DNA from 2 places in the Ornithinimicrobium ciconiae genome. Region 2 is predicted to be linked to the other one. Evidence: predicted binding sites of a transcription regulator. Region 2 holds the regulator's gene; the other holds the start of a gene.

Region 1 (5,156 bases), 1.6 Mb from region 2:
TGAGGACTCCTTCGAGCAGGGCGGCGTCGGCGTCGGGGGCGTCGATGGTCAAGCGGGTCAGTCCGGTGGCTAGCGGGCGGCGGGAGACGCACCGCAGCTCGTGTGCGAACCGTTTGGCGTCTTCGCGTGGTTTTTTGTCGAGCAGGTCGATCAGCAGTTTCTTGCAGACCAGTTCCAGCTCGGGGTCGGTGATGTCGGGGTTGGCTGCGGCGCTGGTGGCGATCTGGGCGTAGTCGATCTGTTGGTCGACCTGGAGGCATCCGGCGAGGCGGAACATGGTCTTGGCCACCCGCCACGCCCGCCGCACCGGGGTGATCCCGGCTGCGACGTCAGCGCCCAGCTGGGTGCCCCAGGGTGTTTTCCCGGCCCGGACGATGTCGGCGATCTGTGCGCCTTCCTGGCGCGAGATCCACGGGCAGCGCACCCGCAGCCACTCGCCCAACGTCAACCCGACCTGGGTGGGTAGCCCTCGGGTGGAGGCCTCCACGGCCAGGGCGAACCCCAGGCCCTCGACCTGTGCCCGGACCCGCCCGACCGTTTCCAGGGCGGAGACGATCCCGGGCTCGAAGACCCGCACCAGGTCCTCAGCGTCCACCGCGGAGGCTCGGGCGAGGTTGGCACCGGCCCCGGCCAACCCAACCATCAGTTCCTGGGCCGGGTCCACCCACCGACCCCCACCCACCAAGCCGCCATCAGCGCCGGCATCGGCTTCGGCTTCGGCCTGGTCGATCTGGGCGACCAACGCCCAGAACTGCGCACTCTCCGGATCACCAGCCTCACCGAGGTCGGTGCGCACCGCCGCCTCCCACGCCCCGAACCCCGCCACCACCTCGCCCTCAGCCCCGGGCAGGTCACTACCGGGCAGGTCGCTACCGGGCAGGTCGCTACCGGGCAGGTCGACACCGGGCAGGTCGACACCGGCCAGGTCCTGCCCGGCCGTGGTGTCGACTCCCGATGACTTCATACAGATGATCTAACCACCCACCACTGACAATGCCCTGACCAGCACAAACACCACAAACGAGCGAGCACGCTTCCCGTGCAAACCGCTACCAACCACGACCGCCCAGAGCCTCGACAGAGCACAGGTTGACCCGTGGACAATCGTCGAACCCACGTCCGGAGCAAAGTCCCCTATTATTGTCGACAATCCACCAAGAGGAGAACTATGCCGTCCATCGGGCTGCTGTATCCCGGCCACAGCGCCGAGGACGACTTCCCTGCCCTGGAGGCGCGGATCGGTGGCGACCTGCAGCTGCCCCTCGTGCATACCTCGGTCGGCGAGGACGCCCATCGTGTCGATGCCCTGCTCGACCTCGGCGGACCAGAGCGCCTGGCCGAGGGCGCCCGCGTCCTGCTCGCTGAGCACTCCCCCGACGTGATCATGTGGGCCTGCACATCCGGCTCGTTCGTCTTCGGGTGGGAGGGTGCGCACGAGCAGGTCGCCCTGCTGGAACAAGCCACGGGGTTACCCACCTCCTCGACCTCGATCGCCTTCGTGGAGGCCTGTCGCTCACTGGACCTGACCCGCGTCAGTGTTGCTGCGTCATACCCTGAGGATGTCGCGCAGGAGTTCGTCTCCTACCTGGGTCGTGGCGGCATCCAGGTGACCGCGATGGGCAGCCACGGCATCGTGACGGCGGCCGAGGTCGGGACGCTCGGGTATGCCGAGGTGGAGGCGATTGTGCGCGGCGCTGACCTGACCGGAGGCGCACAGGCAGTCCTGGTGCCGGACACCGCGATGCACACGCTGGAGTGGATCGAGCCCCTCGAGCAGGCGGCCGGGGTGCCGGTCCTGACCGCCAACCAGGTCACGATCTGGCAGGGCCTCAACCTCCTCGGCCCGATCCCTCACATCAGCGCGCTCGGCACCCTGTTCACCCGCGGCGGAGGAGACTGATCTGCGATGACCACCAAGACCGAATCACCGGTGAACGACCGACCGCGGATGGACCCGTTGCGGCAGGAGTCCACGCCGGCCATGATCGCCGGTCGCGTGCGCGAGGCGATCGCCACGGGGGTGATCGCTCCGGGCGCGCAACTGGGGGAAGCCAACCTGGCCAAGGAGCTGGGCGTGAGCCGCGGCCCGCTGCGGGAGGGACTGCAGCGCCTCACCGCCGAGGGCCTGCTGATCTCGATCCGCAACCGCGGCCTCTTCGTCATCGAGATGACCCCGGAGCGAGTCAGTGACATGTATGTCGCGCGGCAGGCCGTCGAGCGCGCCGCCGCTGAGCAGATCCATCAGGCAGACCCGGTCGGCAGCGGCGAGGCGCTGCTGAAGGTGATCGACCGGATGGCCCGGACCCGCGACCAGCGGGTGCAGAGCGAGGCGGACGTCTCCTTCCACGAACTCCTGGTCGCCCGGGCGGCCAGTCCGCGGCTGTCCCGGATGCACGAGATCCTGATCACGGAGACGCGGATGTGCATCACGGCCCTCACCCCCCTCTACACCCCTGGGGACCAGGTGCGGGTGGAGGAGCACCGAGCCATCGCCCAGTCCTTTGTCGACGGTGACGCAGCACTCACGGACCGGCTGCTCGTGGCGCACATGGCGGACGCGGTCGAGCGCCTGACGACAGCCGTCACAGCGGCCCGACCGGGTCCCACCTCCTAGGACGCGTCAGAGCCGAGTCCCTCTGTCTAGCAGTCCTGTTGCGGGCCTGCATCCTGAGCGTGCGTGCCTGCTCGGACGAGCGCGCAGGAAACTCAGGCCAGCACCACGCCTGCACCCTGAGCGTGCGTGCCTGCTCAGACCAGCGTGCCGGAACCTCAGGCCAGCGCCACGCCGATGTACTTGGTCTCCAGGAACTCCTCGATGCCGGTGTCGCCGCCCTCACGCCCCAGGCCCGACTCCTTGACCCCACCAAAGGGTGCCGCAGGGTTGGACACGACGCCCTGGTTGAGGCCGACCATGCCGGTCTCCAGCGTCTCGGCGACCCGCAGGGACCGTCGCAGGTCGTTGGTGAAGACATAGGCCACCAGGCCGTATGGCGTGTCGTTGGCTGCGGCGACGACCTCCTCCTCCGTGGAGAACGGCGTGATCGCAGCCACCGGACCAAAGATCTCCTCGCTGCCCATCCGCGCGTCAGGTGAGACCCCGGTCAGCACGGTGGGGGTGAAGAAGTAGCCCTCCCCCTCCGGGGCGGAACCACCGGTCACCACCTGCGCACCGCGGTCGACCGCGTCGGCCACGAGTTCGGTCACCTTGTCCTGCGCCGCCTGGTCGATGAGTGGCCCGACCTTGACCCCCTCCTCCGTGCCGCGACCGACCGTCATACCGCCCATCTGCTCAGCGAGGCGCTGACCGAAGGCGTCGGCGATCGACTCGTGTACATAGATGCGGTTGGCCGCGGTGCAGGCCTCGCCCATGTTGCGCATCTTGGCCGCGAGCGCGCCCGCGACCGCCTCCTCCAGGTCGGCATCCTCAAAGACGATGAAGGGTGCGTTGCCTCCGAGCTCCATCGAGGTGCGCAGCACCTTGTCGGCGCTCTGCTCCAGCAGGATCTTGCCGACCTTGGTGGAGCCGGTGAAGGAGAGCTTGCGAGCCTTGCCGGAGCGGATCAATGGCTCCATGACCTCACCGGAGTTGTGGCAGGTCACGATGTTGACCACGCCGGCGGGCAGTCCCGCCTCGAGGAGGATCTGGCCGAGGGCCAGCATGGACAGCGGCGTCTGCTGGGCGGGCTTGATCACGCTGGTGCAGCCCGCCGCGATCGCCGGACCGATCTTGCGCGTGCCCATTGCCATCGGGAAGTTCCACGGGGTGATCAGCAGGCAGGGACCCACGGGTTGTTTGGCGATCAGGAAGCGCGCACCCCCGGCGGGGGCGGTCTGGTAGCCACCGCTGATCCGGGTGGCCTCACCGGCGAAATGCCGGAAGAACTCTGCGGCATAGGTGATCTCACCCTTGGCCTCGGCGAGCGGCTTGCCCATCTCCAGCGTCATCAGCAGGGCCAGGTCATCGATCCGTTCGTGCAGCAGCTCAAACGCCCGGGTGAGGATGTCCGCCCGATCCCGTGGCGACATGGCGGCGAACTCCGCCTGCGCAGCCACCGCCGCGTCCAGGGCGGCGACGCCATCGGCCGGTGTCGCATCGGCCACCTCGCACAACAGGGCACCGGTGGAGGGGTCGCGGACCTCAAAGGTGGCCCCTCCCTCGGCGTCACGCCACTGTCCACCGGTCAGCAGCTGCTTGGGGACAGCTGCCACCACGGCAGCCTCCCGGTCGGTCAGGGCCGACGCCGACCCGGCACCGGCATCCTGGACGTTCTGTGGGTCAACCTGGGCACCCTCGTGGTGAGTCATTCGGGGCTCCTTCCAGGGGGCATCCCCCTCGGGTCGCATTCTCTTCCGGGCCATGCGATACGCTGATTGTCGACAATCTAACACGCTGGCGACGAGCGTCCCCGCGAGCGTGAGAGGGCAGCAACCGAGGAGGAATCATGGCCGAGCTTTCGCCTGTTCTGAAGCAGGCTACGCCTGTCGTCGCCACCCGCGGCGAGGGTGTCTACCTGTTCGACGCAGACGATCGTCGCTATCTGGACTTCACGGCCGGCATCGGGGTCACCAGCACCGGTCACTGCCACCCCAAGGTCGTCGCGGCCGCCCAGGAGCAGGTCGGCAAGCTGATCCACGGGCAGTACACGACGGTCATGCACGAGCCGCTGCTGAAGCTGGTCGACCGCCTCGGTGAGGTGCTGCCCGAGGGGCTGGATCGGATGTTCTTCGCCAACTCCGGGTCCGAGGCGATCGAGGCGGCCCTGCGCCTGGCCCGACAGGCCACCCACCGGCCCAATATCGTCGTCTTCCACGGCGGATTTCACGGCCGCACCGTGGCCGCGGCCTCGCTGACCACCTCCGGCACCAAGTTCCGCTCCGGCTTCGCTCCGCTGATGGCTGGTGTGCAGGTCTCCCCCTTCCCGGACCCCGGCCACTTCGGCTGGCCCCAGGAGGAGACGACCGAGTTCGCCCTGCGCCAGCTGGACTACACCCTGCAGACGTTGTCCTCCCCCGAGGACACCGCTGCCTTCCTGGTGGAGCCGGTGCTCGGCGAGGGCGGTTATGTGCCGGCCAGCACCGAGTTCTTCGCTGGGCTGCGCGAGCGCGCCGACAAGCACGGGATCCTGCTGGTGGTCGATGAGGTGCAGACCGGCTGG
Region 2 (5,156 bases):
ACGCTGCGCTTCCGGCACCTCATGCTGGACTCCGCCCGGCTGCGGGCCCGGGACATGTCGCAGCACGGGGCACTCTTTCCGTGGCGCACCATCAACGGCGCCGAGGCGTCGGCATACTTCGCGGCCGGGACCGCGCAGTATCACATCAACGCCGACGTGGCCCACTCCCTCATGCAGTATGTGCGTGCCACGGGCAACCGTGAGTTCCTCCTCAACGAGGGCCTGGACATCCTCGTCGAGACCGCCCGGATGTGGGCCGACCTCGGCTTCTGGTCGCATAACGGCGACAAGCACTTCCACATTCACGGGGTGACCGGGCCGGACGAGTACACCACCGTGGTCAACGACAACCTGTTCACCAACGTGATGGCCCGCGAGAACCTGACCAATGCCGTCGCCGCGGTCACCGAGCTGCGCGCCTCGGACCCGCGCGACTATGCCCGGGCCGTGATGCGGCTGGGGCTGGAGGATGAGGAGGTCCACCAGTGGCAACGTGCTGCCGAGGCGATGTTCATCCCGTTCGACACCGAGCTGGGTGTGCACCCGCAGGACCTGCACTTCCTCGAGCGCGAGGTGTGGGACCTGTCCCAGACCCCCAACGACAAACGTCCGCTGCTGCTGCACTTCCACCCGTTGGTGATCTATCGCTTCCAGGTTTTGAAGCAGGCGGATGTGGTGCTGGCGATGTTCCTGGCTGGCCAGTCCTTCACGCTGGAGGACAAGCGGGCAAACTTCGAGTACTACGACCCGATCACCACCGGTGACTCGACCCTCTCCGCCGTGGTGCAGTCCATCGTGGCCGCCGAGGTCGGCTATCACGAGATGGCGCTGCGCTACTTCTATGACGGCCTGTTCGTCGACCTGGACAACCGCCACGGCAACACCCCGGACGGCATCCACGTGGCCTCCACAGGAGGTGTCTGGGCAGGGCTCGTGTCCGGGTTCGGCGGGATGCGTGACCACGAGGGCGTCCTGCGCTTCGACCCGAGGCTGCCCGAGTCCTGGCCGGAGCTGCGCTGGCGCCTCCAGTGGCAGGGCTCGCGGCTGCACGTCGTGCTGCGCTCGGACGAGATCCGCTTCCAGGTCACCGACGGAGACGGGGAGGTCCCGCTGGAGGTGCGTGGCCAGTCCCTGCTGGTGGGCACCGACGAGGTCGTGGTGGCCCTCGAGGGCATGGGCCCCCGCATCGACGGCATCCTTCCTGCAACCCCCGTGATCGGCGCCCGCACCCAGGAGGGTCAGCGACTCATCCCGGCCCACCCACGCACCTGAGTTCGTCGCGGAGCCGCGGACCGGTGCTCTCGGACCGCGTTGCGGAAGCGCGGACCGGTGCTCTCGGACCGCGTTGCGCACCTACTGACCCGTGATTGTCAGAGCCGGTCCGTGCTGGTCCTAGAAGGTCACAATTCCTCCGGAAACCGCGACTGCTGGCCGCGTCCGCCCCCATCATGTGATCGACTGTGGGCATGACCGAAGTAAACGCAGGTGCCCTCGAGGATGCCGGAGACGGTGCCGCGGCCCGCCCTGGAGCCTCTGCGTCGCACGAGGACGCCCCCGCTCCGAGTGAGACTGACCGCCTCGCGGCCCAGGTCACCGGACCGGAGGACCAGGTCGGCATGACCGCTCTATGGCGCTTGACGATGGGCCTGGACCACTGGTGGTTCGTGGCGGTCGGCGAGCAGGGCAACGAGTCTCCGGCGGCAGCTGAGATCGAGGGGCAACTGATGTTGCTGACCTTCACCAACTCCGAGCGGGCCCGCGACTTCGCGGTGCAGCAGGAGATGATCGCAGCCACCGACGACCTCAACGCGATCGCCCTCCCGCCCGCTGAGGTCGTGGCCTCCAGCGGCTCCTACCTCAGCGCCAGCATCGCCGGGCTCATGTTTGATCCGCACATCAGCGGCTTCTTCATCCCCAGTGAGCAACTGCCCGTGGTCTGGGACGCAGTGACCAGCACCCGGGACACCGACGAGGACGACGACTGACGCTGTCTGAGGAGGACACCGACGGCAGACTGCTGACAGCAAGCACCACCGATCGTGACCACCTGGCGCATCGCCGGGTCAGGACCCAGGGATCTCCAGGTCCATGCCCGCCTGCACCTGCCGGGTGTTCATGTCGTTGGCCACCTGGATCTGCACGATGGCCCGATCCATCGGCAGCTCCGGCAACTCCGTGACAGCGATCTGGGACAGCGTCTGACCCGGCTGCACCGTGATTGTGTGACCGCTCGCAGCCGTTGCTGGGAACATCCCGAACGCAGCGATGACCGCCAGCACCAGGGCCGTGGCGACTGTCATCGTGATCGCGAGCCGACCCCGTCGCGTCAGCGTGAAGCCTCCTGCGCCCGGAGCGTCCGTGCGAGCACCGACGTGAAACCCCTCGTCCATGCGTTCCCCGGGCTGAACGAGCCGCAGGTGATCCCGCTGACGCCGCCGCGCCCGAACCGGCTCAAGGTCCTGCAGGTCGTGCAGTGCGATCGCGCTCATGATGCCTCCATCTCCGCAACTCCGAACGCTTGTGCGATCGGACGCATGTTCCATGTGTAGCACAGTCGTGCGACAAAATCGACACGCCGCATCGAACTAGTGTTTGCCTCACTGTTCGAATGCTCGTACGATTGGTGCACGCGACATAGACAACCAGGGACCACTGACACAGCTGCTGACCTGCAGGTTAAGCACTCTGAGGCGGTCAGGAGAGGGGCAGGACCGATGGCAGACATCCACGAGATGCCGGACCGCGACGGGCGGGCGGACCTCACGGCGCGCCAGGAGAAGGTGCTCCACGTCATCAAGGACTCGGTGGACCAACGCGGCTATCCGCCGAGCCTGCGGGAGATCGGGACTGCGGTGCAGCTCGCCTCCCCCTCCTCCGTGGCCTACCAGCTGCGGATGCTGGAGCGGAAGGGTTATCTGCGGCGCGACCCCAACCGTCCGCGCGCCATCGAGGTCATCCTGCCCGGCTCGGGAGAGGGCAGTGTCGCCGGTTATCGGCGCAGCACCTCAGGTCAGCCCGACGGCTCCGAGTTGGTCAGCACCACCGCGGGAGCCGGTGAGATCGACTATGACGAGACCGGCATCGGGGACGCCCGTCCCGAGGCGACCTATGTCCCGGTGGTTGGGCGCATCGCGGCTGGCGGGCCGATCCTGGCCGAGCAGGCCGTCGAGGACGTCTTCCCCCTCCCGCGCCAGCTCGTGGGCGATGGCGAGCTCTTCCTGCTCCAGGTGGTCGGTGACTCCATGATCGACGCCGCCATCTGCGATGGCGACTGGGTCGTCGTGCGACGCCAGGAGGACGCAGTCAACGGCGACATCGTCGCGGCGCTGCTCGACAGCGAGGCCACCGTCAAGACGTTCAAGCGCACGGACGGCAAGTTGTGGCTGCTCCCCCACAACGAGGCCTACGACCCCATCGACGGCGACGATGCCGTCGTGCTCGGCAAGGTCACCGCCGTGTTGCGACGCGTCTGACAGGTCTGCTCGGGCGCGAGCCGATCGACCCACGACACCTGAGGCACCAGCAGGAACACCGACAATCCGGTGCGCGTTGTCCACAGTGTCCCCCGTGCCGGTGCCGCCTGGCGGCCCTCCCCCCTCTCCGCCAGACGGCACCTACAACACCGCAGCGCCGCCCGACCTGGTCGGGCGGCGCTGCCATGTGTTGTCTGTCAGCTCAGAGGACCTGGTGAGGTCGGCTCATAGAGCTTGACGAGGTCGACTCACAGAGCCCCACGAGCCCGGTTGAGTTCCTCGCGCTCCTCGTCCGTCATGCCAGAGCCGTCGCGGTCGGGCCGATAGCCCTCCGCGCCGAACGCCTCCTCATCGCCGCTGCCCGGGTCGAACTCGCCAGCGTCCGCATCGGGCTCACCGCTGTCCGCGCCCTGATCCGTGCCGGACGGCAGGGTCGCGCCGTCCGCAGGCGACTCAACATCCTCACCCAGCGCGGCACCCGGGACGGCGCCAGTGATCGGCGCACCCTGCTCAGCCCCCGGCACCTCATAGGCCGTGGTCTCGGTGTCGCTGGCAGCGAACCCTGCCGCGGCGCCGCCGACGACGGCCCCACCCAGGGCAGCACCGCCTGCACCGCCGCCCGCAGACTCGTCGACGTCCGCGGGATAGCCAGTGCCGGTCTGCGCTGCCGCGCCACTCACTGCGGCGTCGGAGGCCGGGTCACCCGTAGCCGCCTGGACCGTGCCGAACTGTCCGGCATCGACGTCCCCGGCGGCATCGCTGTCGCCCGTGAGAGTCGCCTCGGCGTCTGCGGCATACACGGCACCTTCGTCGACGGTCGGGTCGAGCGCACCTAGCCCACCACCACCAGCTGTGGTCTCACCAGCCGTGGTCTCAGCACCAGCCGTGGGCGGCGCGGCTCCCGCGGTCGTCTCGACCGCTCCGGCGCCACCGTGGCCCTCATAGGCGGAGGAGTGGGCAGCCGGCCGGTCCGACGAGTAGCCACCCCTGTCCACGTCCGTCTTCTCCTCGACAGCGGGGTCCGTGGTGGGCACTGACCACTCGGTCGAGACCGGCTCCTCCGGTGTCTGCTCCGCAGCCCAGTCGGCCTGGGCAGCGGGGTTGGTCTGCTGGTAGTGCGCCTGGTGGGTCTCAGCCCAGTCCGGATTGCCACCTGCGGCATGCACGTCCTGCTCGGCGAGGCCGGACACGGGATCGAGGTCGTCCTGCGCCGGTGAGTCCGCATCGCTGCGGGGACCATCACTCGTCGTCGCAGCCCCTGCTGCGGCACCGGCACCGATGGCGGCGGCGTCCCGGTGCGACGGAGCAGACTGCGGCTCAGCGGCCACCTCACCGCTCCCGAGGTCGCTGCCCCCGTCCGCGACCATGACCTCGGACGGGTCGTCGCTACCACCCGGAGTGGTGTACTCCGTGGTGACCGCACCATCGGCTGCGTCCTCGACGGCGACGGGTGCACCCTCGGTGCGTCCGTCATACAGCTCCTGGGCCGTCTCCTCGCTGCCAAAGGCTGCGGTCGTGTCCGGGGCGTCCGAGTCGGGCTCGCTGGGAGCCTGCGACCGGTCCACCCCGTAGTAGGAGAACAGCGTGGCCTGCTGGCTGTCGTCCAGGTGGTTCTCGGCGTCGACGCGCGGGGCGTCCTTGATGAAGTCCTTGGTGTAGGGCACCTTGATGTTGCCGCCCGCG

The links. Region 2 encodes LexA, which represses DNA repair genes until DNA is damaged. Its sites were predicted from a motif close to TCGAACANNTGTTCGA; they were not measured.
Region 1: the regulator LexA is predicted to act here: its motif matches at 1,108-1,123, upstream of FNH13_RS14125 (HNH endonuclease signature motif containing protein).

Annotation. Positions count from the first base shown of each region.
Region 1 covers NZ_CP041616.1:3,074,203-3,079,358, forward strand. Annotated here, with positions in the region: gene FNH13_RS14125 (HNH endonuclease signature motif containing protein) at 1-964, opposite strand, end outside; gene FNH13_RS14130 (maleate cis-trans isomerase family protein) at 1,169-1,900, shown strand; gene FNH13_RS14135 (GntR family transcriptional regulator) at 1,907-2,614, shown strand; gene FNH13_RS14140 (NAD-dependent succinate-semialdehyde dehydrogenase) at 2,770-4,305, opposite strand; gene FNH13_RS14145 (aspartate aminotransferase family protein) at 4,443-5,156, shown strand, end outside.
Region 2 covers NZ_CP041616.1:1,445,240-1,450,395, reverse strand. Annotated here, with positions in the region: gene FNH13_RS06715 (glycoside hydrolase family 65 protein) at 1-1,272, shown strand, start outside; gene FNH13_RS06710 (hypothetical protein) at 1,467-1,985, shown strand; gene FNH13_RS06705 (hypothetical protein) at 2,064-2,489, opposite strand; gene lexA (transcriptional repressor LexA) at 2,715-3,473, shown strand; gene FNH13_RS19230 (PRC-barrel domain-containing protein) at 3,722-5,156, opposite strand, start outside.